Regions from separate parts of the Kitasatospora sp. NPDC088346 genome, predicted to be linked through region 3. Evidence: predicted binding sites of a transcription regulator. Region 3 holds the regulator's gene; each other region holds the start of a gene.
The links. Region 3 encodes HrcA, which represses chaperone genes, less so after heat shock. Its sites were predicted from a motif close to TTNGCACTCNGNNNNNCNGAGTGCNAA; they were not measured.

Region 1: a site for HrcA is predicted at 2,279-2,305, ahead of ACIOFR_RS08320 (FmdB family zinc ribbon protein). Genes of this name have one in related genera too.
Region 2: a site for HrcA is predicted at 2,295-2,321, ahead of groES (co-chaperone GroES). Genes of this name have one in related genera too.

The regions. Positions count from the first base shown of each region.
Region 1 is NZ_JBIURH010000004.1:111,879-121,196, reverse strand. Features, by position in the region: gene ACIOFR_RS08340 (RNA polymerase sigma factor RpoD/SigA) at 1-229, shown strand, start outside; gene ACIOFR_RS08335 (hypothetical protein) at 376-621, shown strand; gene mscL (large conductance mechanosensitive channel protein MscL) at 822-1,259, opposite strand; gene ACIOFR_RS08325 (hypothetical protein) at 1,314-1,613, opposite strand; gene ACIOFR_RS08320 (FmdB family zinc ribbon protein) at 1,925-2,254, opposite strand; gene ACIOFR_RS08315 (MFS transporter) at 2,428-3,729, opposite strand; gene ACIOFR_RS08310 (potassium/proton antiporter) at 4,080-5,576, opposite strand; gene ACIOFR_RS08305 (penicillin acylase family protein) at 5,814-8,552, shown strand; gene ACIOFR_RS08300 (5-formyltetrahydrofolate cyclo-ligase) at 8,598-9,191, opposite strand; gene ACIOFR_RS08295 (diguanylate cyclase domain-containing protein) at 9,252-9,318, shown strand, end outside.
Region 2 is NZ_JBIURH010000003.1:155,283-164,600, forward strand. Features, by position in the region: gene groL (chaperonin GroEL) at 114-1,745, opposite strand; gene groES (co-chaperone GroES) at 1,846-2,151, opposite strand; gene ACIOFR_RS06630 (hypothetical protein) at 2,400-2,795, shown strand; gene ACIOFR_RS06635 (methyltransferase domain-containing protein) at 2,813-4,051, shown strand; gene ACIOFR_RS06640 (polysaccharide deacetylase family protein) at 4,033-4,902, opposite strand; gene ACIOFR_RS06645 (hypothetical protein) at 4,939-5,211, opposite strand; gene tsaD (tRNA (adenosine(37)-N6)-threonylcarbamoyltransferase complex transferase subunit TsaD) at 5,208-6,290, opposite strand; gene rimI (ribosomal protein S18-alanine N-acetyltransferase) at 6,283-6,765, opposite strand; gene tsaB (tRNA (adenosine(37)-N6)-threonylcarbamoyltransferase complex dimerization subunit type 1 TsaB) at 6,789-7,442, opposite strand; gene ACIOFR_RS06665 (hypothetical protein) at 7,593-8,222, shown strand; gene ACIOFR_RS06670 (hypothetical protein) at 8,259-8,456, opposite strand; gene tsaE (tRNA (adenosine(37)-N6)-threonylcarbamoyltransferase complex ATPase subunit type 1 TsaE) at 8,562-9,062, opposite strand; gene ACIOFR_RS06680 (alpha/beta fold hydrolase) at 9,157-9,318, opposite strand, start outside.
Region 3 is NZ_JBIURH010000001.1:136,385-145,702, forward strand. Features, by position in the region: gene ACIOFR_RS00575 (class I SAM-dependent methyltransferase) at 1-844, opposite strand, end outside; gene ACIOFR_RS00580 (DUF3097 domain-containing protein) at 989-1,816, opposite strand; gene ACIOFR_RS00585 (hypothetical protein) at 1,877-2,461, opposite strand; gene htpX (zinc metalloprotease HtpX) at 2,508-3,428, opposite strand; gene hrcA (heat-inducible transcriptional repressor HrcA) at 3,661-4,740, shown strand; gene dnaJ (molecular chaperone DnaJ) at 4,812-5,954, shown strand; gene ACIOFR_RS00605 (16S rRNA (uracil(1498)-N(3))-methyltransferase) at 6,087-6,836, shown strand; gene ACIOFR_RS00610 (PDZ domain-containing protein) at 6,984-9,318, shown strand, end outside.

The DNA of each region.
Region 1 (9,318 bases), on a different contig from region 3:
GATGGTGATGCTCCGCCGCGAGGAGCTCGACACCCTGATCGACCGGCTGGACGACCGGACGGCGTCGATCATCCGCTCCCGCTACGGCATGGAGGACGGCCGTGAGCGGACGCTCACGGAGGTGGGCAAGCAGCACGGCCTGACGCGGGAACGCATCCGGCAGATCGAGAAGCACGCCCTGGCCGAGCTGAAGAAGATCGCCGACCACGCGGGCTTCGAAGCCGCCTGACCGGCGCCCTCCGCCGCGCAGCGGTGGTGCAGGACGGCGGTGGTGGTGGGACGGGAGCCGACGGCCCCGGTACGGCTGCGGCTGTGCCGGGGCCGGCCCCTGTCCGGCCTAGGCTGGGCAGGGCGGAGACGACGGAGGCGGACGAGATGGCTGAGCAGGACGCGGAGCGGGACAAGGGCATGGGCGGGGATCAGGGCGGGGAGGGCGACGCGCGGAAGCCGGAGCGGGGCCGCCCGGCACCGAAGGCGCGGCTGGTCTTCGGAGACCCGCTGGAGCGGCAGACCAGTGACGACACCGACCAGGGCTGGGGCGAGCGCCCGGCCCGTGGGGACAGCGGCGGGCGAGGCCTCGACTGGTACCTCAGCCAGCGCCCGCCCCACCACGGCGACTGACATCGGGCGAGGACGGCGAGGACGGCGAGGACGGCGAGCACGCCGACCGGGCAGGGGGACCGGCCGATCGGGACCGGCCGGGCAAGGGGGCGGGAAGCAGGAAGCGGGCAGGGGAAGCGGGCAGGGGAAGCGGGAGACGGGCGGGGGCGCACGAGGGCGTGTGGGCGGGCGGAACGGGAGCGGCGACCCGGGGCCGCCGGTCAGCGCTGGTTGACCAGGGCGTCCCGGATCTCGGTGAGCAGTACGACCTCCCGGACCTCGGCGTCGGCCGCCACCTCGTCGACCGTCCTGCGCTTGGCCATGAAGTGGTTCATCGGGAGGATGAGCGCGAAGTAGACCACCGCCGCGACGATCACGAACTGCAGGAGGGCGCTCAGCACGGAGCCCCACAGGATGTAGATGCCCGAGGTCACGGCACCCGAGGCGTCCACCGTGCAGGGGCCCTTGAGACAGGACCGGTAGGCGGCGAGGTCCTCCGTGCCGAAGACGCCGACCAACGGGTTGACGACGCCCGTGACGAAGGCGTTGACGACGGTGGTGAACGCCGCGCCGATGACCACGGCGACGGCGAGGTCCACGACGTTGCCGCGGAGCAGGAATTCCTTGAAGCCCTTCATGCTGCGCTGAACGCCGATCAACGCCGCCGGTTACGGGTGAATCCGCAGGTCATCGGGTTGACCTGCCGGACGGGCTCAGTCGGGCGACGCAGGCCCGGCGGGGCAGTGGGCGGCGGCGTCGGCCCCGGAAGAGGGCCCGGTGGTGGGCACCACGGTGGCGGGCGGCGGAGGGCCGAGCCGGAGCGGCCCGGCGGACAGGGCCGCGGCAGCGACCAGCAGGACCGCCAAGAGCACGCCGGGCCGGTGGCGGACGGTCTGCCGGAGCCGGTGCCGCGCACGACCACCGGGCCGGATCGGCGGGAAGAGGGGGACCTCCTGCCGCGGGGGCACGGTGGGGGCGTGCGGCGGGGGAGCGAGGTGGGTGGCCGTGGTCATGGTGGGACACCGCCTTCGGGTGCTGGGGTCACGGGCCCCGTCGGGCCCGCCGGAACCCAGAGTGCGCCGGTGGCCGAGCCGTCGGAATACCCCGGCGTTTTCCTGTGGACAACCCCGCCCTGTGGACAACGCATGTCCCTCACACGAGTGAGTGGTCGCAACGCATTGACGCCGACGAGCCCGGAAGCGCCGACCCCACGGAACCGCCGACGGCCGGCGAACGCGGACGGCCCGGCTCCGCCGCATCGCTGCGGGGTGCCGGGCCGTCCGTCGTGAGTTCTGCGGTGCTGCGGTGCTGCGGTGCTGCTGCCTCAGCCGGCCGCGGGCGCCGAAGCCGGCGCGGACGACGAGGTGGAGGACGAGCTGCTGGAACCGCCGGAGGACGATCCCGAGGAACCGGTGGAGGCCGCGGAGCCGGTGGAGGACGAGGACGACGTCCCCGAGGTCACCGAGCTGCTGGACGAGGAGCGGCTGTCGGTCCGGTAGAAACCCGACCCCTTGAAGACGACGCCCACGGCCGAGAAGACCTTGCGGAGCTTCCCCTGGCACTCGGGGCACGTGGTCAGCGCCTCGTCGGTGAACTTCTGCACCGCCTCCAGGCCGGTCCCGCACTCGGTGCACTGGTACTGGTACGTGGGCACTTGCTCTTCCTCCTGCACTTCCCCCTGGCACTCTGGCCTGATGAGTGCTAACGATCCTCAATGATGCGGTATTCCGTTGATTGAGTCCAGCGCTCCGGGTGTGATCCGAGTGTCAGCGACCGTGACGCCGCCACCGGACCCGCCACCGCACCCCGCCGCGGTACCGCGCCCGCTCAGCCCTCCGCGGCCGCGATCTTCGCGCCCCGGGGCACCTGGCCGGAGCCGCGGGCGACCGTCCGGCTGCGGGTGCCGGGTGCCACCAGCAGGCGGCGCAGCGCGACCAGTCCGACCAGGCCGATCCCGGCGCCGGCGACCGGCACCAGGAACCCGGCGGACGGGCCGCTCCGGTCGATCAGCTGGCCGGCGACGGTCGAGCCGATCGCCAGGCCGAGGCCGATCGCGCCGGTCAGCCAGGTGAAGGCCTCGGTCTTGGCGCCGTCGGCGACCAGCGTCTCGACCAGGGTGTACCCGGTGATCAGCGTGGGGGCGATGGCCAGACCGCAGAACAGTCCGGCGACCGTCAGCGCGACCAGGTTGGGCATCGCCCACAGCGTGGAGCAGCCGACCACCAGCAGCGCGTAGCAGAACAGCATCCGCTGCCGGGCGGAGCGCTTCCAGCCGATCATGCCGTAGAGCACGCCGGCCACCATCGAGCCGCCGGCGAAGATCCCGTAGACGGTGCCGCTGGCGCCGGCCCGGCCGATCGACTCGGTGAAGGCGGTGACCGAGACCTGCATGGCGCCGAAGACGGTGCCGACGCCCAGGAACGAGGCGGCCAGCAGCCGGACGCCGGGGGAGGCGAGGGCGGAGACCCGCTGCGCGCCCTCGACCCGCGGGTGGCGGACGGGAGCGGTGCGGCGCTGCGCGGCGAACGCGAGGCCGCCGACCACCGTGAGGGCGGCTTCGGCGATCAGTCCGGCGGCCGGGCTGACCTGGGTCGCGATGGTGGTGGCCAGGACCGGGCCGACGACGAAGGTGAACTCGTCGGTCACCGACTCGAACGCGAAGGCGGTGTTGAGCATGGCGGGTTGGTCGGACAGCCGGCCGACCCAGCGGGCCCGGACCATCGCACCGATCTGCGGCACGCTGGCCCCGGCCGGCGCGGCCGCCAGGAACAGTGCCCAGGCCGGTGCGTGCCCGAGGGCGAGCGCGATCAGGGCGGCGACCGACAGCGCGTGCACGGCGACGCTGGGCAGCAGGACGGCGGCCTGGCCGTAGCGGTCGGCCAGCCGTCCGGTCTGCGGGCCGACGAGGGCCTGGGCGACCGCGGAGATCGCCGCGACGGTGCCGGCGGTGCCGTACGAGCCGTGGGTCTGCAGGACCAGCAGGACGATGCCCAGGCTGAGCATCGCGTAGGGGAGCCGGGCCGCGAAGGCCGGGGCCAGGAACGTCCAGGCGCCGGGGGTGCGCAGCAGCGCTCCGTAGCCGGCGCGGGCGGGGGCGGTGGGGCTTTCGACCGTTCGGCGGGCCGTCACGGTCGTCCTTCCTGCTGCCTGGTAGCGCACACAGGGCAGGGAGAGCCCCGACGGCGCCGAGAGTCGTCCTCTCGCGCGTCGACCGGGGTAGATACCGGGTCCGGCTGGCCGGGGCGTGGAAGCGGGGCCAGAGATCACAGTTCACTGCGGACCGCGGCCGCCGAGCGGTCGCGCCAACTCTGCTTCAGGCAGATGTTGCGGGTGATTCAGTCAGTTCGATGCGTATCAGCCTTCATGGTAGCGGGTGCCGGCGCCCCGGCCCCGACCCCGGAAGGTGAACAGCGGCACATTCCGACGGCCCGCCCCGGCCCGCCCCGGCCCCCTGGAACCCGCGGGAACACCGTCCTCGGCTACCGCCGCCCGCCACCGCCCTGCAGCCAGTTCGCGAGCTTGCCGCCCTTGTCCACCGCGCGCAGCCGCCGCTCCGCCGCCTCGCTGACGGCGTCGGTGGTGACCACCAGGAGTTCGTCGCCGGCCCGCAGCACGGTGGCCCGGTCGGGCACGAAGCTCGCGCCGTCGCGGACCACCAGGGTGACCGCGGCGCCGGTGGGCAGCCGGAGCTCGCTGACCTCGACGCCGGAGATCCGGGACTCCGCCGACAGGGAGACCGACAGCAGGTGGCCGTGGAGCTTCTCCAGCGGCGCGGACTCGATCCCGAGGTCCTGGCCGAGCGAGCCCTCGCCGATCCGCAGCCACCTGGCCACCAGCGGCAGGGTGGGGCCCTGGAGCAGGGTGAAGACCACGACCAGGATGAAGACGACGTTGAACAGTTCCTGCGCCCGGGGCACGCCGGCGACCAGGGGGATGGTGGCGAGCACGATGGGCACCGCGCCGCGCAGTCCGGCCCAGCTGAGCAGGGCCTGCTCGCGCCAGGGGAGCCGGAACGGGGTCATGGTGGCCAGCACCGAGGCCGGTCGCGCGACGAAGACCAGCACGGCGCCGATGACCAGGGCCGGGACGACGGCGGACTTCATCGAGGCGGGGGTGCACAGCAGGCCGAGGACCACGAACATGCCGATCTGTCCGATCCAGGCGAGCCCGTCGGCGAAGCCGCGGACGGCCGGGCCGTGCGGCAGTTTGCTGTTCCCGAGCACCACCGAGGCGATGTACACGGCCAGGAAGCCGGAACCGTGCAGCAGCGCGCCGCCCGCGTAGGCGAGCACCACCAGCGCCAGCACGGCGATCGGGTAGAGGCCGGAGGAGGGCAGCGCGACGCGCTTGACGCCGTACGCGCCGAGTCGGCCGACCGCGTAGCCGACGGCCGCGCCGATGGCCAGTTCGGCGATGATGACGCCGACCATCACGTACCAGGGGTCGGGTTCGCCGGCGGTGGCGAAGGCGACGACCAGGATCACCACGGGGGCGTCGTTGAAGCCGGACTCGGCCTCCAGCAGGCCGGTCAGCCGCTCGGGCAGCGGCACCATCCGGAGCACCGAGAAGACCGCGGCGGCGTCGGTGGAGGAGACGACGGCGCCGAGCAGCATGGAGCTGCGCCAGTCCAGGCCGACCAGCAGGTGGGCGCCGGCGGCGGTGACGAAGACGCTGACGGCGACGCCGAAGGTGGCGAGCACGGTGGCGGCCGGCATGACCGGCTTTATCGCCTTCCAGCTGGTCTTGAGGCCGCCCTCGGCGAGGATCACGACCAGGGCGGCGTAGCCGAGGACCTGGGTGAGCTCGGCGTTGTTGAAGGTGATGCCGAGGCCGTTCTGGCCGAGGGCGACACCGATGCCGAGGTAGATCAGCAGGCTGGGAAGGCCGGAACGGGTGGAGAAGCGCACGGCGACCACCGCGACCAGAAGGATCACGGAGAACTCGAGCAGGAACTGGTTCAACTGGTCGACGGTCACGCAGGAGCACCTCGGTGTCGTGAGGGGGCAGCTGATGAATCGATGAATCGTTACTCAGTCTAACATTTTACTTGATCTTTGATGTCGCCCACCAGCCACCCTGCCCGGGTCCCGCGGCCACCCCCGCCAGGTATCGTCCCCCTGATCCACCGTGGGCGTCCCCCGTGTTCGTCCGCCACCTGAGTCGCCCTAATGTGGTGACCTGTCACGGCCGTCATCTCCCAGCCAAGGATCCGGATGTCCCGCTCGAAGAAGTTCCGGCGCGCTCGCCTGATCGTGATCGTGCTGGCCGTGCTGCTGGTCGCCGCCGTGGCCGGTGCCGGCTACTGGGGGGTGCGCACCGTCCACGCCTCGTTCCCCGTGGTCGAGGGCACCGTGAAGGTGGCCGGGATGACCGCGCCGGTCGACGTGAAGCGGGACGCCAACGGCATTCCGCAGCTGTACGCCGACACCAATGCCGACCTGTTCCGGGCCCAGGGCTACGTCCAGGCCCAGGACCGCTTCTGGGAGATGGACGTCCGACGGCACATCACCGCCGGCCGACTGTCCGAAATGTTCGGTTCGAGTCAGATCGAGACCGACGGTTTCCTGCGCACCATGGGCTGGCGCCAGGTCGCGCAGCAGGAGTACGACACTAAGCTCTCCGAGGACACCAAGAAGAACCTGCAGGCCTACACGGACGGCGTGAACGCCTGGCTGGACGAGCACCGGGGCGGGTCGAGCGCCTCGCTGGAGTACTCCCTGCTCGGGGCCGTCAACGGCGACTACCAGCCCGAGAAGTGGGACCCGGTCGACTCGGTGGCCTGGCTGAAGGCGATGGCCTGGAACCTCTCCGGCAACCTCCAGGAGGAGGTGGACCGCGCCCTGCTCGCGCAGGACTTCGGCCAGGACAAGATCGCCCAGCTCTACCCGGACTACCCCTACGCCCGCAACGGCACCATCGTGAAGGGCGGCGGTGCCGTCGGCGCCGACGGCGTCTTCAAGCCGGCCGACGGCTCCACCGCAGCCCCGGCCTCGCCGGCCGGCGCCACCGCGCAGAGCCGGGCCGCCACCGACGCGCTGCTCGGCGACGTCTCGGCCAAGATCGCCGGGATGCCGCAGCTGCTCGGCCGGCCGGGCCAGGGCATCGGCTCCAACTCCTGGGTCGTCGACGGCAAGCACACCACCACCGGGCTGCCGCTGCTCGCCAACGACCCCCACCTCGGCCCCGGGATGCCCTCGGTCTGGTACCAGATGGGGCTGCACTGCCGGACGGTCGGCGCGGGCTGCAGCTACGACACGGCGGGCTTCACGTTCGCCGGCATGCCCGGGGTGGTCATCGGCCACAACAAGGACATCTCCTGGGGCTTCACCAACCTCGGCGCCGACGTCACCGACCTCTACCTGGAGCGGGTCACCGGCCCGGACACCTATCTGGTCGACGGCAAGGAGGCCAAGTTCAAGTCCCGCAAGGAGACCATCAAGGTCGCCGGCGGCGAGGACCGCACGATCACCGTCCGCACCACCCAGGACGGCCTGCCGCTGATCTCCGACCAGAGCACCGAGCAGCAGCACGTCGGCCAGAACGCCCCGGTCGGCAACGCCGCCCCGGACCGCGCGGCCGGCTACGGCGTCGCCCTGCAGTGGACTGCCCTGACCCCCGCCAACACCATGGACGCGGTCTTCAAGCTCGACCGGGCCACCGGCTGGACGGACTTCCGCAGCGCCGCCGAGGACTTCGCCGTCCCCGCGCAGAACCTGATCTACGCCGACACCAAGGGCAACATCGGCTACCAGGCGCCCGGCATGGTCCCGCAGCGCACCAAGGGCGACGGCACCTACCCCGTCCCCGGCTGGGACTCCTCCTACGGCTGGAAGAAGGAGTACGTCCCCTTCAAGTCGCTGCCCTACAGCTTCAACCCCACCGCCGGCTACATCGTCACCGCCAACCAGGCCGTGGTCGACCCCGGCTACCGGTACCTGCTCACCAAGGACTGGGAGTACGGCACCCGGGCCAAGGAGATCACCGACCAGATCGACTCCCGCCTGAAGAACGGCGGCAAGATCTCCCCGGACGACATGCAGTCCATCCAGCTGGACAACACCAGCGTGATGGCGCAGACGCTGGTCCCGCTGCTGCTCAAGGTGCAGATCGACGACCCGTACGTCCGCGAGGCCCAGGACCTGCTCAAGGACTGGAACTTCCACCAGGACGCCGACTCGGCCGCCGCCGCCTACTACAACGGCGTCTGGCGCCAGCTGCTCACCCTCGCCTTCGGCCAGAAGTTCCCGGCCGGCCTGCGGGCCGAGGGCGACTGCCTGCTGGTCCGGCAGAAGCGCGACGCCACGCTGCCCGAGGGCGCCGTCGGCAACACCACCCAGGCCGTCACCGAGTGCGGCACCCGCGAGGCCCACAACGCCCAGCCGGACGGCGGCGACCGGTGGACCGAGGTGGTCCGCCAGCTGCTCACCCAGCCCGACAACGGCTGGTGGGACTACATCGACTCCAACCACCGTTCCCAGCACGGCCTGGAGAGCCTGCTCGCCGAGGCCATGAAGGACGCCCGCCAGGACCTCACCGCCCAGCTGGGCAAGGACATCAAGACCTGGAGCTGGGGCCGGCTGCACACGCTGACCCTCAAGGAGCAGACGCTCGGCAGCGACGACTCCTCGATCGCCTCGGGCGTGGTCCACCGGCTGCTCAACCGCGGTCCGTACCGGATCTCCGGCGGCACCGCCGCGGTCGACGCGGCCGGCTGGAACGCGGCCGCCGGGTACCAGGTGGACTGGATCCCGTCGATGCGGATGGTGGTCGACCTGAGCGACTTCGACGCCTCGCGCTGGATCACCGTCGGCGGCGCCTCCGGCCACGCCTTCCACGACAACTACAACGACCAGACCCAGCTCTGGGTGGACGGCAAGCTGCTGCCCTGGGCCTTCTCCGCGGACGCGGTCGGCAAGTCCACCAAGCACACCATGACGCTGATCGCGGGCTGAGCCGCCGGCCGCCCCCCGCTGAGCCGCCCCTCTGCCGGGGCCGGCTCAGCGGTCGAAGCGGGTCACCCCGGACGGGGTGACCGCCGCGTCCACCGGCAGGTCGTGCGGCTCGGCCGGGACCTCGTCCAGCAGCTCCGGGTCGTACAGCAGGGTGGCCAGGTACGGGCGCGCCCCGGCGGCCGCCAGCCGGGCCAGCACCCGGTCGTACGACCCGCCGCCGCGCCCGAGCCGGATGCCCCGGCGGTCGACGGCCAGCCCCGGCAGCAGCACCAGCCCGGCCGTGCACACCGCGGCCGGGCCGAGCCGTTCCCCGGTCGGTTCCAGCAGGCCGCGCGAGGCCGGGGCCAGGCCCCCGACGCCCCGGTACTCGGCCCAGTCCAGGTCGTTGTCCGGCAGCAGGACCGGCAGCAGCACCCGCACCCGGCGCGCCCGCAGCGCCTCCAGCAGCGGCCCGGTGCCCGGCTCCGCGCCCACCGACACGTACGCCGCCACCGTCGAGTCCGGGGCCGCCAACCCGCCGGCGCGCTCCCCCAGCGCCGCGGCCGCGGCGGCCCGTTCGGCGGGGGTCAGCGCCCGCCTGCGCTCCAGCAGCCGTGACCTCAGTGGGGCCTTGTCGTTGGACAAAGGATTGGCAGTCATGGGATCTCCACAGCTCGGCACCGGCTCGGTGTGCAGAGCCTGACACGCGGAAGGCCGCCGATGTCCACCCCGCTCCTGGTGCAGGCCCTGGCTCCGATCGGCGCGGCCGCGCTGGCCACCGCCGGCT
Region 2 (9,318 bases), on a different contig from region 3:
CTACTGATGGCAATGCCGTACCGGCCCGATCGGGAACCCCACCGGCCCCGGACACGCCGGAGGCCCGGCCGCGCCACAGGGCGCCGCCGGGCCTCCGAGACTACCGACCGGGGTCAGTGGGCGTGGCCGTGGCCACCGTGGGAGTGACCGTGACCGGCCTCCTCCTCTTCCTTCTTCTCCACCACGAGGGTCTCGGTGGTGAGCAGCAGGGAGGCGATGGAGGCGGCGTTCTCCAGGGCGGAGCGGGTGACCTTGACCGGGTCGATGACGCCGGCCTTCACCAGGTCGCCGTACTCGCCGGTGGCGGCGTTGTAGCCGTGGCCGGCCTCCAGGTCGGCGACCTTGGAGGTGATGACGTAGCCCTCCAGGCCGGCGTTCTGGGCGATCCAGCGCAGCGGCTCGGCCAGCGCCTTGCGGACGACGGCGACACCGGTGGCCTCGTCGCCGGACAGGCCGAGGCCGCCCTCCAGGACCTTGGCGGCGTGCACCAGGGAGGCGCCACCGCCGGCGACGATGCCCTCCTCGACGGCCGCGCGGGTCGCCGAGATGGCGTCCTCCAGACGGTGCTTGCGCTCCTTGAGCTCCACCTCGGTGGCGGCGCCGACCTTGATGACGCAGACGCCGCCGGCCAGCTTGGCCAGGCGCTCCTGCAGCTTCTCGCGGTCCCAGTCGGAGTCGCTGGCGGCGATCTCGGCCTTGATCTGGCCGACCCGGCCGGTCACGGCGTCGTGGTCGCCGGCGCCGTCGACCAGGATCGTCTCGTCCTTGGTGACGGTCACACGGCGGGCGGTGCCCAGCACGTCCAGGCCGACCTGGTCGAGCTTGAGGCCGACCTCCTCGGAGATGACGGTGCCGCCGGTGAGGACGGCGATGTCGCCGAGGATCGCCTTGCGGCGGTCACCGAAGCCGGGGGCCTTCACGGCGACGGCGTTGAAGGTGCCACGGATCTTGTTGACCACCAGGGTGGACAGCGCCTCGCCGTCGACGTCCTCGGCGATGATCAGCAGCGGCTTGGAGGTGCCACCCTGAAGGATCTTCTCCAGCAGCGGGAGGAGCTCCTGGATGGAGGAGATCTTGCCCTGGTTGATCAGGATGTACGGGTCCTCGAGGATCGCCTCCTGACGCTCGGCGTCGGTGACGAAGTACGGGGACAGGTAGCCCTTGTCGAACTGCATGCCCTCGGTGAACTCGAGCTCGACACCGAAGGTGTTGGACTCCTCGACGGTGATGACACCGTCCTTGCCGACCTTGTCGATCGCCTCGGCGATGAGCTCGCCGACCTGGGTGTCCTGGGCCGAGAGGCCGGCGACGGCGGCGATGTCGTCCTTGCCCTCGACCTCGCGGGCGACGGACAGCAGGTGCTCGGAGACGGCGGCGACGGCCTTGTCGATGCCCTTCTTCAGGGCGGCCGGGCCGGCGCCCGCGGCGACGTTGCGCAGACCCTCGTTGACCAGGGCCTGGGCCAGCACGGTGGCGGTGGTGGTGCCGTCACCCGCGACGTCGTTGGTCTTGGTGGCGACCTCCTTGACCAGCTGCGCGCCGAGGTTCTCGTACGGGTCGTCGAGCTCGACCTCACGCGCGATGGTCACACCGTCGTTGGTGATGGTGGGGGCGCCGAACTTCTTGTCGATGACGACGTTGCGGCCCTTGGGGCCGATGGTCACCTTGACCGTGTCGGCCAGCTTGTTCACACCGCGCTCCAGCGAGCGGCGGGCGTCCTCGTCGAACTGCAGGGTCTTCGCCATGATCCCGATTCCTCAGAAAGTGCCTGGTTTACGTGAGCCAACAACCACGCCCCGGGCCCCTGTCACTGGAGGACACGGATCCGGGGCGGGCTGGAACGTCTTACTTCTCGATGATGGCGAGAACGTCGCGAGCCGAGAGGACCAGGTACTCCTCGCCCTGGTACTTCACCTCGGTGCCGCCGTACTTCGAGTAGAGAACGATGTCGCCGACGGCAACGTCGAGCGGAAGGCGCTGACCGTCCTCGAAGCGGCCCGGGCCGACGGCCAGGACGACGCCCTCCTGGGGCTTCTCCTTGGCGGTGTCCGGGATAACCAGGCCGGAGGCCGTGGTGGTCTCGGCGTCGAGCGGCTGGACCACGATGCGGTCCTCGAGCGGCTTGATGGCAACCTTGCTGCTGGTGGTCACGTCCGAGCTCCCCTTCGGAGATTACGGGGTTGTCTAACAGGTAGGTGGCGATGTCCGCAGGTCTGCCGTCGCGGGGGTCAGACATGCTCCATCGCGTTAGCACTCACCCTGGGGAGAGTGCCAGGAATGACCATAGGCGGCGGTTAGCACTCAGTCAACCAGAGTGCCAACGGCACGGCCTGTCGTTCGAAACCGACTGAGTAGCGGTACTCATGTACGACCGGCCCGGGAGCGGGCAGACTGCGGAGATGTCCGCCTCGCCCCCGACGCCACCGCACCCCCGCGGCACCGGACCTGACGCCGGGTCGGCCCCCGCGGGCCGGATCTGCGCCGGCCCGGACGGCGGGCTCGCCCTCGGCCTGCTGGTGCTCGCCCTGGACGTCTGGCTGGCCGGGCTCGCGGTGCTCCTCCTGCTGCTCTCCGGCGTCGGCCACCCGTTCCCCTGGATCGCCTACCCGGCCTCCGGCGGGCCGGCGGCGGCCCGGCCGCACCCCGGCCACACGCCCGCCCTGGTCGCCGCGGGCACCGGCGCGCTGCTGGCCCTCAGCGCCCTGCTGCTCGCCCTGCGGCGGCACCGCGCCGCGGCCGCCGTGCAGCTCACCCTGCTGGCCGGGGTGCTGGCGGTGGTCCTGGTGGCCGGCTGATCGCCGACAATGGGGCCGTGGAGACCGAATCGTTCCGAGCCCTGCTGACCGACCGGGGCCGGGCCCTGCTCACCGAACTGCGCGGGTTCACCCCCGACCAGGAGCTGGCGCTGGCCACCCGGCTGCGCCGGGAGTACCCCGCCGAGCTGGTCCGGGCGGCCTTCGAGCAGGCCGCCCTGCGCCAGCGGGCCAGGGCGAAGTTCGGCCCGGACGCCGACGCGATGTTCTTCACCCCGGACGGCGTCGAGCAGGCCACCCGGCGCAGCGTGGCCGAGTGGCGGGCCGCCCGGTTCGCCGCCCTCGGGGTGAAGCGGCTGGCCGACCTGTGCTGCGGGATCGGCGGCGACGCCATCGCGCTGGCCAGGGCCGGGGTCGCGGTGCTGGCCGTCGACCGCTCCCCGCTGACCTGCGCCGTGGCCGAGGCGAACGCGGCGGCGCTGGGCCTGGCCGAGCTGATCGAGGTGCGCTGCGCGGACGTCGCGGAGATCGACGTGACCGGCTTCGACGCGGTCTTCACCGACCCGGCCCGGCGTACCGCGCGCGGGCGGGTCTTCGACCCCGAGGCGTACTCGCCGCCGCTGTCCTGGGCGGTCGCGGCGGCGAGGCGCACCCCGTACGGGGCGCTCAAGGTGGCCCCGGGGATCCCCCACGAGCTGGTGCCGGAGGGCGCCGAGGCCGAGTGGGTCTCGGACCACGGGGAGGTGAAGGAGGCGGTGCTGTGGTTCGGCACCGGCGCCGCCGAGCCGCACCGGGCCACCCTGCTGCCGGGCGGCCACACCCTGACCGGCGGCCGGCCGGCCCCCGCCGGGGACGGCGACGGCGGGGACGGCGGACACGGCGACGGCGGACACGGCGACCGGGCGGCCGCGGTCGGCACCGGGCGGGTGGGCCGCTACCTGTACGAGCCGGACGGTGCGGTGATCCGGGCGCACCTGATCGCCGAGGTGGCCGGGCGGATCGGCGCCCGGCCGGTCGACCCGATGATCGCCTACCTGACCTCCGACCGGCTGGTCGCGACCCCGTACGCGCAGGCCTACGAGCTGACCGACGTGCTCCCGTACAAGGTGAAGACGCTGAAGTCGCTGCTGCGCGAGCGCCGGGTCGGCACGGTGGTGATCAAGAAGCGCGGGGTGTCGGTGCTCCCGGAGGAGCTGCGGCGGCAGCTGAAGCCCTCCGGGCCGAACGCGGTGACGGTGATCCTCTGCCGCACGGACGACGGCCCGCTGATGATGCTCGGTCAGCCGGTCGGCGGCTGAACGTAGTCCTCCAGCCGGGCGACCGAGAAACCCTGCTCGTGGATCCGGCTCAGCAGCTCGCCGAACATCGCGGTCATCGACTCGCCCTTGAGGTCCTTGGGGCCGCGGAAGTGCGCCAGGATGATGTCGCCGGGCTTCAGCTTCTGGTCACTCGCCTGGTACTGCATGTCGTGGATCTGCATGGACTCGCGCCACAGCACGATCGCGCGCGGGCCGCACTGCTGCACGGCGGTGTTGAGCGCGGGCGTGTTGGCGCCGTCGCCGTAGGGCGGGCGGAACAGCAGCGGGGCGGTGCCGTACTGCTGGGTGAGGGCGGTCTGGGCGTCGCAGACCTCGCTCTTCTGCCGCTCGGGGGAGAGCTTGCTCATCACCGGGTGGTCGGTGGTGTGGTTGTGGATGTGGTTGCCGAGGGCCTGGAGCGGCTTGAAGTACCCGTAGTCGTCCTTGACGATGTCGCGGGTCAGGAACATCGACACCGGCACCTTCAGGTCGGTCAGCATCTCGACGAACTTCGGGTCCTTCTCCGCGCCGTCGTCGATGGTGACGAAGACGACCTTGTCGTGCGTCGGCACCTCGCTGAACACCGGCACCGGGCCGGTGGCCTTCAGCTTGATCGGCTTGTCGGCCGGCGCGGCGGGCGCGGCCGGCAGCGGGGAGAGACCCCACTTGGTCCACCGCGCGACGTCCGGGGCGGCCGCGGGGCCGGATCCGGCGGGCGCCGGCGTCCCGGACGGTGCGGAGGAGGGTGCCGCGGAGGACGGTGCCGGTGCCCCCCGTCCGCCCCCACCGCCGCACCCCGTCACGGCCACCAGTATGGCCAGGGCCACCAGGCCGTACGTCTTCCTCACCACGCCCCCCGTCGTTCAGCGAACTCTCAGGAATGCACGCTACTCGACGTGTTGACGCAGGAACGACCACCGGTGGACGGGTCGGGCGAGCAGTGCGGCCGGCGGCTCACCCACCTCCCGCGGCGCACCGGTCCACCAGGTGATCAGCAACACCCGGTCCCCGGGCGCGGTGAACAGCTCGGCGCGCTCCGGCCCGGCCGGACCGCGCAGCGCCGGCAGCGCCACCGTCCGGACCCACTCCTCCAGCTCGCCGGCCCGGCCCTCGACGGCCCGGGCCTCCCACATCCGGGCCGTCACCGGGGCGGTGGTCACGGCTGGAGCGCCCGGTGGGCGTGCGCGTGCAGGTCGGTGTGCGGGACGGAGACCTCGGTGACCGGGAGCGAGGAGTCCGCCGACAGGTCGAAGGAGGACGGCGCACGGTCGCGCCAGACCATCTCGGAGCCGAGCGCGGCCACCATCGCGCCGTTGTCGGTGCACAGGCCCGGCCGCGGCACCCGGAGCACGATGCCCGCCTTGTCGCAGCGCTGCTGGGCCATCTCGCGCAGCCGGGAGTTGGCGGCCACCCCGCCGCCGATCATCAGGTGGTCGACGCCGTTGTCCCGGCAGGCCCGGACGGCCTTGCGGGTGAGCACGTCGGTGACGGCCTCCTGGAAGGACGCGGCGACGTCGGCGATCGGCACGTCCTCGCCGGCCCGCCGCTTCGCCTCGACCCACCGGGCGACGGCGGTCTTCAGGCCCGAGAACGAGAAGTCGTAGGCGGGGTCGTTGGCGTTGCTCAGGCCGCGGGGGAAGGCGATCGCCTTCGGGTCGCCCTCCCGGGCCGTCCGGTCGACCACCGGGCCGCCGGGGAAGCCCAGGCCGAGCACCCGGGCGACCTTGTCGAAGGCCTCGCCGGCCGCGTCGTCGATGGTCGCGCCGAGCGGCCGCACGTCGGTGGTGATGTCCGAGCTGAGCAGCAGCGAGGAGTGGCCGCCGGAGACCAGCAGCGCCATCGTCGGCTCGGGCAGCCTGCCGTGCTCCAGCTGGTCCACGCAGATGTGCGAGGCGAGGTGGTTGACCCCGTACAGCGGCTTGTCCAGCGCCCAGGCGTACGCCTTGGCGGCGCTCACCCCGACCAGCAGCGCGCCGGCCAGGCCGGGGCCGGCGGTGACGGCGATGCCGTCCAGGTCGGTGGCCTTCACCCCGGCGGTGTCCAGGGCCCGCTGGATGGTCGGGACCATCGCCTCCAGGTGCGCCCGGCTGGCGATCTCGGGGACGACGCCGCCGAAGCGGGCGTGGTCGTTGACGCTGGAGGCCACCGCGTCGGCGAGCAGGGTGGTGCCGCGGACGATGCCGACGCCGGTCTCGTCGCAGGAGGTCTCGATGCCGAGGACGAGCGGTTCGTCAGCCATGGTCAGGGTCCTTCGAGTCGTGCGTCGGTTGGTGCGGGGGGTGGTCGAGGCGCATCACCAGCGCGTCGACGCCGGCGGGCTGGTAGTAGCCGCGGCGGACGCCGACCGGCTGGAAGCCGAACCGCTCGTACAGCCGCTGGGCACGCAGGTTGTCCACCCGCACCTCCAGCAGCAGTTCGGCGCAGCCGCGCCGGACGGACTCCTCGACCAGGTCGGTGAGCAGCGTGGCGCCGAGGCCCGTGCCCTGGTGCCCGGGGGCGACCGCGATGGTCTGGACGTCGCCCTCCGTGCCGATCGCCATCAGCCCGGCGTAACCGACGATCCCGCCGTCGCCGGTGGTGGCGACGGTGTAGTGCCGGCTGCCGCCGGGGTGCGCCTCGGCGAGCTCGGACCAGTACATGGCGTGCGACCAGGCGTCCTCGGGGAACAGCCGCAGTTCCAGTGCCATCACCGGCTCGATGTCCCACCAGCGCATCGGCCGCAGGGTGGCAACGGGGCTCACGCCGGGAGCACCGCCTTGTAGCCGGCCGGCACCTGGGCGTCCGGGCGGCGCAGGTAGAGCGGCAGGTTGGGCAGCAGCTCGCGGCCCGCGGCGAGCTCGGTGACGGCGAAGTCCGCCAGCGCGCCGGCCGAGACGTGCTCGGGCCCGCGGGCACCGGGGAAGGCGTCGGGGTAGAGCAGCGCGCCGGCGCCGACGGCCTGCGGCTCGGGGGTGAGCTCGGCCGGGCGGTCCACGGACGGGCCACTGACCCGGGCGCCGTCGGCGTCGTAGGAGGCCCAGTAGACCTCCTTGCGCCGGGCGTCGGTCGCCACGGTGAACGCTCCGGTCAGGCCCTCGGTGCGGGCCTGGTGGGCGATGGCGTCCAGGGTGCAGACGCCGTGCACCGGCAGGCCGAGCGCGTGGCCGAGGGCGGCGGCGGTGACCAGGCCGACCCGCAGGCCGGTGTACGGGCCCGGGCCGACCCCGACCGCGAGGTCGGTCAGCCGGCTCTTGTCCACGCCGGCCCGGCGCAGCACCTCCTCGACGGTCGGGAGGAGCAGCTCGCCGTGGCGCCGGGCGTCCACCTGGTACGACTCGGCGAGGACGGTGTCGCCGTCGTGGACGGCGGCCGTGACGGCGGGGGTGGCGGTGTCGAACGCAAGCAGCAGCACGGGTCCAAGGTTAGAGGGTCGGCCGGGCCCGCCGTCCGGCCGAGCTCCGCCGGAGCCGGTGAACACGCGATCGGATCGATCCGAAAAGCCTGTCGGGACCTGGCACGATGGCCCCAGGAACGGGTCCCGGGCGAGCGGTTGGGAGCAGACGTGGCGAAGCTGGGTGCGGGATTGGCGGTCACCGGTCTCACCCTGGGGGCGATGGCGGCCATCGGCCTGCTGGCCTTCCAGGCGAGCGGCGCCCAGGAGCGCGCGGTGGCCGCCGGGTACGTGGCCCCGGTCGCGCCGCTGACCTCGGCCCACCCGACCGTGGCCCCGGCTCCCCCGCTGCCCGGCAACTCCGGCACCGGGCTGCGGGTGGTGTACTCGCTCGGCGCCCGCCAGGTCTGGCTGGTCGACCCGCGCAAGACCCCGCAGGTGCTGTCCTCGTTCGCGGTGGTGCCCGGCTCGGTGTCGCCGGCGGTCGGCAGCTATCCGGTGTACAGCCGCACGGCGGCGGGCACCGGCACCGACGGCCGGAGGATCGAGCACGTGGTGCGGTTCTCGCAGGAGGGTGCGGTCTTCGGCTTCAGCGCCGTGGTGGACGGGGCCTCCACGGCCCCGGCGACCCCCTCGGCCTCGCCCGACCCCTCGCCCGACCCGGCGCCGGACGCCACGCCGTCCCCGTCGGCCGCACCGAACGGGAAGACGAAGACCGGCGGCATCCGCTCCGGCCGCGAGGAGGGCCAGCTGCTCTGGGACTTCGCGCCGCTCGGCACCACGGTGGTCGTGGTGCCCTGACGCCGGGCACCCGGCCGCCGGCGCCGGGTGGGGCCGTCAGGCCGCGCGGGGGTGCTGCCGCCGGGCGGCCGGCGCCTCGGCGCGGTCGTCCCGCTCGGCGGCGGGCCGCCGCTCGGGCGGGGTCGAGCGCTCGGGCGGGGTGGAGACGGCGGCGGCGGCCGCGCAGGCGGCCAGCAGGGTGCTCATGGACACGGCCGACGGCGCGGTCCGCGCGACGGGGGTGGTGCTCGTCATGGAGGATGCTCCCTAGTTAGGCACACCTAACCACAGCACATCCATCCCATCACGCCCGGACGCCCGCCCGCAACACCTTCCCGACAGCCTGTCGGGAAACCGCCCTCACTCCTCACCCAGCCGGGTGAGGTCGACACCGTCCCAGCGGGTGCCCAGCCCGGTCAGGGTGACCGTGCGCGGGTCGCCGTCCTCGGTGGCGCTGCCCCCGATCGCCCGCTCGATCCGCAGCTCCAGCCGGTCGTCCGAGAGGTCCTCGACCTTCCCCTCGCCCCACTCGACGACCACCACCGACTCCGGCAGCGAGACGTCCAGGTCGAGGTCCTCCATCTCGTCCAGACCGCCGCCCAGCCGGTACGCGTCCACGTGCACCAGCGCCGGGCCGCCGACCAGCGACGGGTGGACCCGCGCGATCACGAACGTCGGCGAGGTCACCGCGCCCCGCACGCCCAGGCCCACGCCGAGACCGCGGGTCAGGGTCGTCTTGCCGGCGCCCAGCTCACCGGAGAGCAGGACCAGGTCGCCGGGCCGGAGCAGGCCCGCCAGCTCCCGTCCGAGCCGGTTCATCCGCTCGGGGGAGGCGACGGTGACGGTGGTCTGGGTGCCCATGGCGCGTGCGATGCCCTTCGTCCGGGTGCGCGCCGTCCCTCGACGGCGGCTCCCGCTACGGTGCCACACCGCGGGCCGGTGCCGCGCACACCGCTCAGTCCAGCAGCTCCCGGACGGCCGGCGGCAGCGGCGCCGCGTGCGCGAAGTCCACGGCCCGGCGCAGCAGCCCGGCCAACTGCCGGTCGACGACGTCCGGGCGCTCCAGCATCACCAGGTGACCGGCGTCCGGGACGAGCACCAGATCGGCCCCGGGCAG
Region 3 (9,318 bases):
CCCGGGGCCGCTCGCCCCAGGCGGTGATCATGCCGGGGGAGAGGTCCGCGAACTCCGGCGAGGCGAGGTCGCGCTCGGCCGCCGCCAGGGTCCTCTCGTCGACCAGGCCGGTGGCGAGCATCGGCCCGCGCATCCGCCGCCAGGTGTCCAGCCAGAAGGCGGTGATCGGCGCGCCCGGCGTCAGCGGCGGGACGTGCACCTCGGCACCCACCCCGGTCAGCCCCGCCCCGCGCAGCCGCGCGGGGTACTCGGGCGTCCACCCCACGTCCGTACCGATGGACTCCCGCAGGCCGCGCCACATCGCCCGCATCGCCAGGCGGTACGGGCTGTCCGGCGCCCCGGCGGTGGTGAGGTCGACCGCGTCGCCGAGGACGAGCCGCCCGCCGGGGACCAGCAGCCGGGCGAGGCGGGCGATCGTGCGGCGGCTGTCGGGCAGGTGCATCAGCAGGAACCGGGCGTGCACCAGGTCGAAGCGGCCGGGGTCGAAGTCCGCCGAGGTGACGTCGGCGGCCAGGGTGCGCAGCCGGGGCCCGGCGTACGGCTCGACGAAGCGCGGGTCCCGGTCGACGGCCAGCACCTCGGCGCCGACCTGCTCGGCCAGCCAGCGCGACACCGTGCCCGTGCCGGCGCCCACGTCCAGGCAGCGCAGCCCCGGGCGGGCGCCGAGGGCCAGCAGCCGGGCCCTGGTGAAGGCGTCGTAGGCGATGGCGCCGTAGTCGATCCGCTCGGCCTCGCCCGGGGCGCCGGGCTCGAAGAGCTCCCGGCCGTACGCTCCGGGCGGCGCGGGGTGTCCGGGCGGCGCGGGGGGTGCGTACGGTGCGGGGTTCGGCCGGTCGGTGGCCATCGGTCCTCCCGTCCGCCCCGGGGAGCCCGGTGCGCGCAGACTGCGGGACACCACCAGCGTATGCGGCGGTCCGCCGCCGCGCCCCGGACGGCGGCCGGCGGCCGCTGGGCCGAGCCGGGTCGGGCCGGGTCGGGCGGGGCCGGTTCAGGCCGGCTGGGTCACGAAGTCGATCAGCTCCTCGACCCGGCCCAGCAGGGCGGGGTCGAGGTCCTTGTAGGAGTTCACCGAGGCGAGGATCCGCTTCCATGCCGCCGGGGTGTCCACCGGCCAGCCGAGGCGGCGGCAGACGCCCTCCTTCCACCCCTCCCCGCGCGGGACCTCGGGCCAGCCCGGGATGCCCATGCTGGAGGCCTTGACCGCCTGCCAGACGTCGACGTACGGGTGCCCGACGACCAGCACCGCGTCGCCGCTCACCTGCCCGGCGATCCGGTGCTCCTTGGTGCCGGGCAGCAGGTGGTCCACCAGCACGCCGAGCCGCCGGCCGGGACCGGGCCGGAAGGCGGCGACGATCGCCGGCAGGTCGTCCACGCCCTCCAGGTACTCCACCACCACGCCCTCGATCCGCAGGTCGTCGCCCCAGACCCGCTCGACCAGTTCGGCGTCGTGCCGCCCCTCGACGTAGATCCGCGACTCACGCGCCACCCGTGCCCGGACGCCCGGCACCGCGACCGACCCGGAGGCCGTCACCCCGGGCCCGCGGGCGGGGGCCGGACCGGCCGGCCGCACCAGGGTGACCACCCGGCCCTCCAGCAGGAAGCCGCGCGGCGTCAGCGGGAAGACCCGGTGCCTGCCGAACCGGTCCTCCAGGGTGACGGTCACCCCCTCCGCGGTCTTCTCGCACCGCACCACGGCCCCGCAGAACCCGGTCGCGGCCTCCTCGACCACCAGGTCGCGATCGGCCGCCACCTCGGGGGCGGGTTGCTGCCGCTTCCACGGCGGGGTCAGGTCCGGTCCGTACTCCCTGCTGCGCATGCCGGGACTATACGGAATCCGACGCGCCGTCACCCCGCGGCCCGGCCGGGCGCGGCCCGGTCACAGGCCGGGGGCGCCCCAGACCGGGAACCAGCGGCTCAGGTCCTGCTCCAGCCGCAGGTCGTTGCCGAGCGCCGCCTTCACCTGGAGCTCCAGCGGGGAGTTGCGCTTCTCGCCGCCGCCCGGCATCGGGGCGAACGGATAGAACGAACCGCGCTTGTACAGGTACACCAGCGCCAGCGGCTGCCCGGCGGCGTTGCGGAAGCCCACCAGCGAGCAGAGCAGCTGCGGGCCGAACCCGTTGGCCTCCAGCTCGCTGTTGACCGCGTGCAGGTCGTTCACCAGCTCGGGCAGCTGCTCGGGGGAGTGCCGGGCGAGCAGCCAGGAGTAGCCGTAGTCGTCCTGGGAGGCCTCCACCGGCACCCCGCCGTTCGGGGTGTCGGCGTCGAGCAGCGCCCTGACCTGCTGCTCCACCTCGGCGAAGGCGCCGCCCTCGACGGCGGCGAAGCAGACCGAGCCCAGGCCGGTCGGTCGGAAGGCGGCGGCCGCCTCCAGGGTCAGCGCGGCCGAGGGCACCCCGAAGAGCTGGTCGAGGTCGGGTCTGACGGGCTTGCTGCGGCCGAACAGCGCGTCCAGGAATCCCACGTGCGGCTCCTCTGCTGGATGGTCCCCGCCGGCCGGGCCCGGCGGGTCACCGGCCGAGCTCGGCGGAGATCTTCGCCAGCTGCGCCAGCCGCTGCTCCAGCGACGGGTGGGTGGACAGCAGCTGGGTGGCGGCGTCCCGGGCGCTGAGCGCCGGTGCGAAGTAGAAGGCGTTGTAGGCCTGCGCCTGGCGCAGGTCCCGGGTGGGGATCGCGGCGATCTGGCCGGTCACCTTGGTGAGGGCGGAGGCGAGCGCGCTCGGCCGGCCGGTGAGCTGGGCGGCGGCGCGGTCGGCGGCCAGCTCCCGGTAGCGCGAGAGCAGCCGGGTGAGCAGGAAGCTGAGGGCGTAGACCACCATGCTGACCAGCGGAATGATGATCATCGCGATGGCGGTGTTGCTGTCGTTGCTGTTGCGGTTGCCGCCCATCATGCCGCTGTAGAAGGCGATCCTGGTCATCGCGCCGGCCAGGACGCCGAGGAAGCCCGCGATGGTCATCACCGCCACGTCCCGGTGCGCGACGTGCGAGAGCTCGTGCGCGAGGACGCCCTCCAGTTCCTCCGGCTCCAGCCGGCGCAGCAGCCCGGTGGTGACGCAGACCACGGACTTCTCCGGCTTGCGGCCGGTGGCGAAGGCGTTCGGCATGGGGTTGTCGGCCACCGCGACCCGGGGCTTGGGCATGTCGGCCAGGGCGCAGAGCCGGTCGACGGTTCCGTGCAGCTGGGGGTACTGCTCGGGGCTCACCTCGTGGGCGCCCATCGCCCGCTCGGTGATCTTGTCGCTGAACCAGAACTGGGCCACGAACAGTCCGCCGGAGACCAGGACGACCAGCGGCCAGGCCCCTCGGAACAGGACGATCAGCAGGCCGGTGAAGCCCACGTACACCAGGCCGATCAGGAACATCGTGGTGACCATCCGGCCGGTCAGGCCCCGGTCCGGGGCGAACCGGGAGTGCTGCCCTGAAGTCGACATCGCCGCTCCTTCGCTCGCGCGCTCGCCTCCGATGCTGCCACTCGGGGCGCCCCCGGGCACCACACGCAGGTGCCTGCCGCCCCGGCAATGCGGGCAGGATCACCGGGGCGGCCCGTTCCTGCCGTCGGACCCGGGCCTTACACTGGCAGGTAAGGTTCTGGCACTCTGCCTGCCGGAGTGCCAGATATCGGACACTCAACAGCTCAACGGACGAAGACGGAGGTGCGTGCCCATGGTCGACGAGCCCCGTTCCGTCGATCCTGCCCGCGCGGTGGAGCACCGCCCCGTCAGCCGCCCGCTGGACGACCGCAGGCTGGCGGTGCTCAGGGCGATCGTCCAGGACTACGTCGGGACCGAGGAGCCGGTCGGCTCCAAGGCGCTGGTCGAGCGGCACAGCCTGGGGGTCTCCCCGGCCACCGTGCGCAACGACATGGCGGCGCTGGAGGAGGAGGGCTTCATCCAGCAGCCGCACACCAGCGCCGGGCGGATCCCCACCGACAAGGGCTACCGGCTGTTCGTCGACCGGCTGGCCGAGGTCAAGCCGATGACCAGCCCGGAGCGCCGGGCGATCCGGCACTTCCTGGAGGGCGCGGTCGACCTGGACGACGTGGTGGCCCGCACGGTGCGGCTGCTCGCGCAGCTCACCCGGCAGGTCGCGGTGGTCCAGTACCCCTCGCTGACCCGCTCCACCGTCCGGCACATCGAACTGGTCCAGCTGACCCCGGCCAAGGTGATGCTGGTCCTGATCACCAACACCGGCCGGGTCGAGCAGCGGATCGTCGACTGCCCCGGCTCGGTCGGCGACACCGTCCTGGCGGACCTGCGGACCAAGCTGAACGCGAAGGCCGTGGGCCGACCGCTGCCCGAGGTGCCGACGGCGCTGGAGGACCTCCCGGCCGCCTTCGAGGCGGGGGACCGGCCGGCCGTCAGTACGGTGCTGGCCACCCTGTTCGAGACGCTGGCCGAGCAGAACGAGGAGCGGATCATGCTGGCGGGCACCGCCAACCTGACCCGCTTCGGACACGACTTCCCGCTGACCATCCGGCCGGTGCTGGAGGCACTGGAGGAACAGGTGGTGCTGTTGCGCCTGCTGGGTGAGACGGCGGACGCCACGATGACGGTCCGGATCGGCCACGAGAACGCGTACGAGGGGCTCAATTCCACCTCCGTCGTCTCGGTCGGTTACGGTTCGGGCGACCAGAGCGTGGCAAAGCTCGGGGTGATCGGTCCGACCCGGATGGATTACCCGGGCACAATGGGGGCGGTGCGAGCGGTGGCACGGTACGTGGGCCAGATCCTGGCCGAGTCGTAGGAACAACGCGCCGCAGGACGGCGCGCAGCAGTCGCAAGCACTTCTAGAGGCGGAACAAACCGGAGCATTTGGTGGCCACGGACTACTACGCGGTACTCGGCGTCCGACGTGACGCGGGTCAGGACGAGATCAAGAAGGCGTTCCGACGCCTCGCGCGCGAACTGCACCCGGACGTCAACCCGGACCCGAAGACGCAGGAGCGGTTCAAGGAGATCAACGCCGCCTACGAGGTGCTCTCCGACCCCGCGAAGCGTCAGGTCTACGACCTCGGCGGGGACCCGCTGTCGCCCAACGGCGGCGGTGGCGGCGGCGCGGGCGGCTTCGGGGCGGCCGGGTTCGGCTTCTCCGACATCATGGACGCCTTCTTCGGCGCCGCCGGCGGCCAGCGCGGACCGCGCTCGCGCACCCGGCGCGGCCAGGACGCCATGATCCGGCTGGAGATCACCCTGGAGGAGGCCGCGTTCGGCACCACCAAGGAGCTCCAGGTCGACACGGCCGTCACCTGCACCACCTGCAGCGGCGAGGGCGCGGCCCCCGGCACGTCCGCGCAGACCTGTGACATGTGCCGCGGCAAGGGCGAGGTCTCCCAGGTCACCCGGTCCTTCCTGGGCCAGGTCATGACCTCCCGCCCCTGCCCGCAGTGCCAGGGCTTCGGCACCGTGGTGCCGACCCCGTGCCCGGAGTGCGCCGGCGACGGCCGGGTCCGCGCCCGCCGCACCCTCACCGTCAAGATCCCGGCGGGTGTCGACAACGGCACCCGGATCCAGCTGGCGGGCGAGGGCGAGGTCGGCCCCGGCGGCGGCCCCGCCGGCGACCTGTACGTGGAGATCGCCGAGACCACCCACCCGACGTTCCAGCGCCGCGGCGACGACCTGCACTGCACGGTCACCATCCCGATGACGGCGGCCTCGCTCGGCACCCAGGTGCCGCTGCAGACCCTGGACGGGCTGGAGGAGGTCGACATCCGGCCCGGCACCCAGTCCGGCCAGTCGATCCCGCTGCACGGGCGGGGCATCACGCACCTGCGCGGCGGCGGCCGGGGCGACCTGATAGTGCATGTCGAGGTGCAGACGCCCACCAAGCTCGACCCCGAGCAGGAGGACCTGCTGCGCCGGCTGGCGGTGCTGCGCGGCGAGGAGCGCCCGGCCGGGCACTTCGCCCCCGGGCAGCAGGGGCTGTTCTCCCGCCTGAAGGACGCGTTCAACGGTCGCTGACCGAGGGCTCACCGCCTCCGGGGGCGTCGGGGTCACCCCGGCGCCCCTCACGCGTGGCCGCGGTCGCCCGCGCCCGACCCGGCCGCCGGCGCAGGCCGCCGGGCACCGACAGATCTACCGGAGGTTTGGTTCATGACCGCGCCCGTGTTCGTCGTCGAGACCGCGGTGCTGGACGCCGCCGGACCCGGCTCGGTGGTCCGGCTGGACGGCCCGGAGGGGCGGCACGCGGCGGCGGTCAAGCGGCTGGAGCCCGGCGAGGCCGTCACCCTGGCGGACGGCCTGGGCCTCGGCGTGGACGGCACGGTCACGGCCGTGCACGGCAAGGACGCGCTGGACGTGACGGTGGACGCCGTGCGGCGGGAGCCGGAGCCCAGCCCGCGGATCGTGGTGGTCCAGGCGCTGCCCAAAGGCGACCGGGGCGAGCTCGCGGTGGAGACCATGACCGAGGTCGGCGTCGACGTGGTGATCCCGTGGGCGGCGAACCGCTGCATCACCCAGTGGAAGGGCGAGCGTGGCGCCAAGGCCCTCGCCAAGTGGCGGGCCACCGCCCGGGAGGCCGGCAAGCAGTCCCGCCGGCTGCGCTTCCCCGAGGTGCGCGACCTGGTGACCACGCGTCAGCTCGTCCCGCTGCTCGGGCGGGCCGAGCTCGCCGCGGTGCTGCACGAGGACGGCGCCGAGCCGCTGGCCACCGCCGCGCTGCCGGGCGGCGGGGACATCCTGCTGGTGGTCGGTCCGGAGGGCGGGGTCGCCCCCGAGGAGCTGGCCGCCTTCGCCGAGGCCGGCGCCCGGCCGCACCGGCTGGGCAGCTCCGTGCTGCGGACCTCGACCGCCGGGGTCGCCGCCGGGGCCCTGCTGCTCGGCCGCACCGGCCGCTGGGCCTGACAACGCCCCCTGGGCCTGACAACGGCCGGCTGGGCCTGACACCGGCCGCCGGCCCGGCGCCGGCCGGGGAACCGGGACCGGACGCCGGGGGTTCGCCCTCGAAGAAACCCTTGGCCGCCCCCCTGGGCCGTGCCTAGGGTGGCTGTCGTGACCGAACCAGAGAGCACCCCCGCGAGCGCCTACCTGCGCCACCCGCACCTCCACGGTGACCTCGTCACCTTCGTCGCCGAGGACGACATCTGGCTTGCCCCGGTCGAGGGCGGCCGGGCCTGGCGGCTGACCGCCGATCAGGTGCCGGTGCGGCGCCCCCGGTTCTCGCCGGACGGCCGGCTGGTGGCCTGGACCTCGACCCGGGACGGCGCCCCGGAGATCCACGTGGCCCCGGTGGACGGCGGCCCGGCCCGGCGGCTCACCCACTGGGGCAACCCGTACACCATGCTGCGCGGCTGGACGGCGGACGGCCGCCCGATCGCCACCACCACCGCCGGGCAGGCCACCATCCGGCGGTCCTGGGCCTTCGCCGTGCCGCTCGACGGCGGCGAACCCACCCGGCTCCCGTACGGCCCGATCGGCGGGCTGGCCTTCGAGCCGGACGGGGACCGCACGCTGCTGCTCTCCGCGATCAGCCGCGAGCCGGCCTGGTGGAAGCGCTACCGGGGCGGCACCGCGGGCAAACTCTGGATCGGCTCCCAGGAGTTCGAGCGGCTGCACCGGGAGCTGGACGGCAACATCGAGTCCCCGCTCTGGGTGGGCTCCGGGCCGGCGTCCCGGGTCGCGTTCATCTCCGACCACGAGGGCACCGGGCAGCTGTACTCCAGCCTGCCGGACGGCTCCGATCTGCGCCGCCACAGCGACAACGCGTTCTACGCCCGCAACGCGACCACCGACGGCACCCGGGTGATCTGGCACAGCGGCGGCGACCTCTGGCTGCTGGACGACCTGGACGGCGCCGAACCGCGCCGGCTGGACGTCCGCCCGGCCGGACCGCGGACCGACCGCCAGCCCCACCCCACCCCGGCCGCCGGGCAGTTGGAGACGGTGGCCCCGGACCGCACCGGGCGGGCCAGCGCCGTGGTCGTGCGCGGCAGCGTGCACTGGCTCACCCACCGGGAGGGCCCGGCCCGGCTGCTGGAGCAGACCCCGGGCGCCCGCGCCCGGCTCGCCCGGGTCGTCCCGGGCGCGGACGGCGAGCAGGGCGCGGTCTGGGTGACCGACGCCGAGGGCGACGACGCGATCGAGTTCGCGCCCGCCGTGCTGGGCACCGAGCGCCGCCGGTTCGCCGCCGGACGGCTCGGCCGGGTGCTCGACCTGGCGGTGTCGCCCGACGGGAAGCTCCTGGCCGCCGCCTCGCACGACGGCCGGCTGCTGCTGGTCTCGCTCGCCGACGGCGAGGTGCACGAGCTGGTCCGCAGCGGCGACGGCGAGGTCAGCGGCCTGGTGTTCAGCCCGGACTCGGGCTGGCTGGCCTGGTCGCAGCCGGTGCTCGGCCCGTGGAGCCTGCGCCAGATCATGCTGGCCGACCTGTCGGACCGCACGGTCGCCGAGGCCACCCCGCAGCGGTTCGCCGACTACTCGCCGGCCTTCACCGCGGACGGCAAGCACCTGGCCTTCCTGTCGGTCCGCAACTTCGACCCGGTCTACGACTCGCACGTCTTCGACCTGTCCTTCCCGACCGGCACCCGGCCCTACCTGCTGACGCTGGCGGCCGACACCCCGTCACCGTTCGGTCCGCAGCGGGCCGGCCGGCCGGTCGGCGGGGAGGCCGAGGACGCCCGCGGCGCCAAGGCCGGTGCCGAGGGCAAGGACGGCGAGAAGAACGAGGACGCGGCCCCGGTCACCCGGGTCGACCTGGAGGGCATCGCCGACCGGATCATCCCGTTCCCGGTGGAGGGCGGCCAGTTCGGCAGCCTGCACGCCACCAAGGACGGGGTGCTGTGGACGAGGGTGCCGCTGCTCGGCGAGCTGGGCGACAACGCCGCCTCGCTGGAGGACGTCCACCCCCGCCCGGCCCTGGAGCGCTTCGACTTCGCCAAGCGCCGTGCCGAGGAGCTCGTCGCCGGTGTCGACGGGTACGCCGTGAGCGGCGACGGCACCCGGCTCGCGGTGCTGGACGAGGGCCGGCTGCGGGTGCTCCCGGCCGACAGCAAGGCCGGCGAGGACGACGACCTGGACGTCGACCTCGCCCGGGTGCGCGTCACCGTCGACCCGGCCGCCGAGTGGCGCCAGATGTTCGACGAGAACGGCCGCCTGATGCGGGACAACTTCTGGCGCGCCGACATGAACGGCGTCGACTGGACCGGCGTGCTGGCCCGCTACCGGCCGCTGGTCGAGCGGGTCGGCACCCACGACGACCTGGAGGACCTGCTCTGGGAGACGGTCGGCGAGCTCGGCACCTCGCACGCCTACGTGCGCGGCCCGGGCCCGGGTGCCGAGGAGGCCCGCCTGCAGGGCCTGCTCGGCGCGGACCTGGTCCGGGACGGGG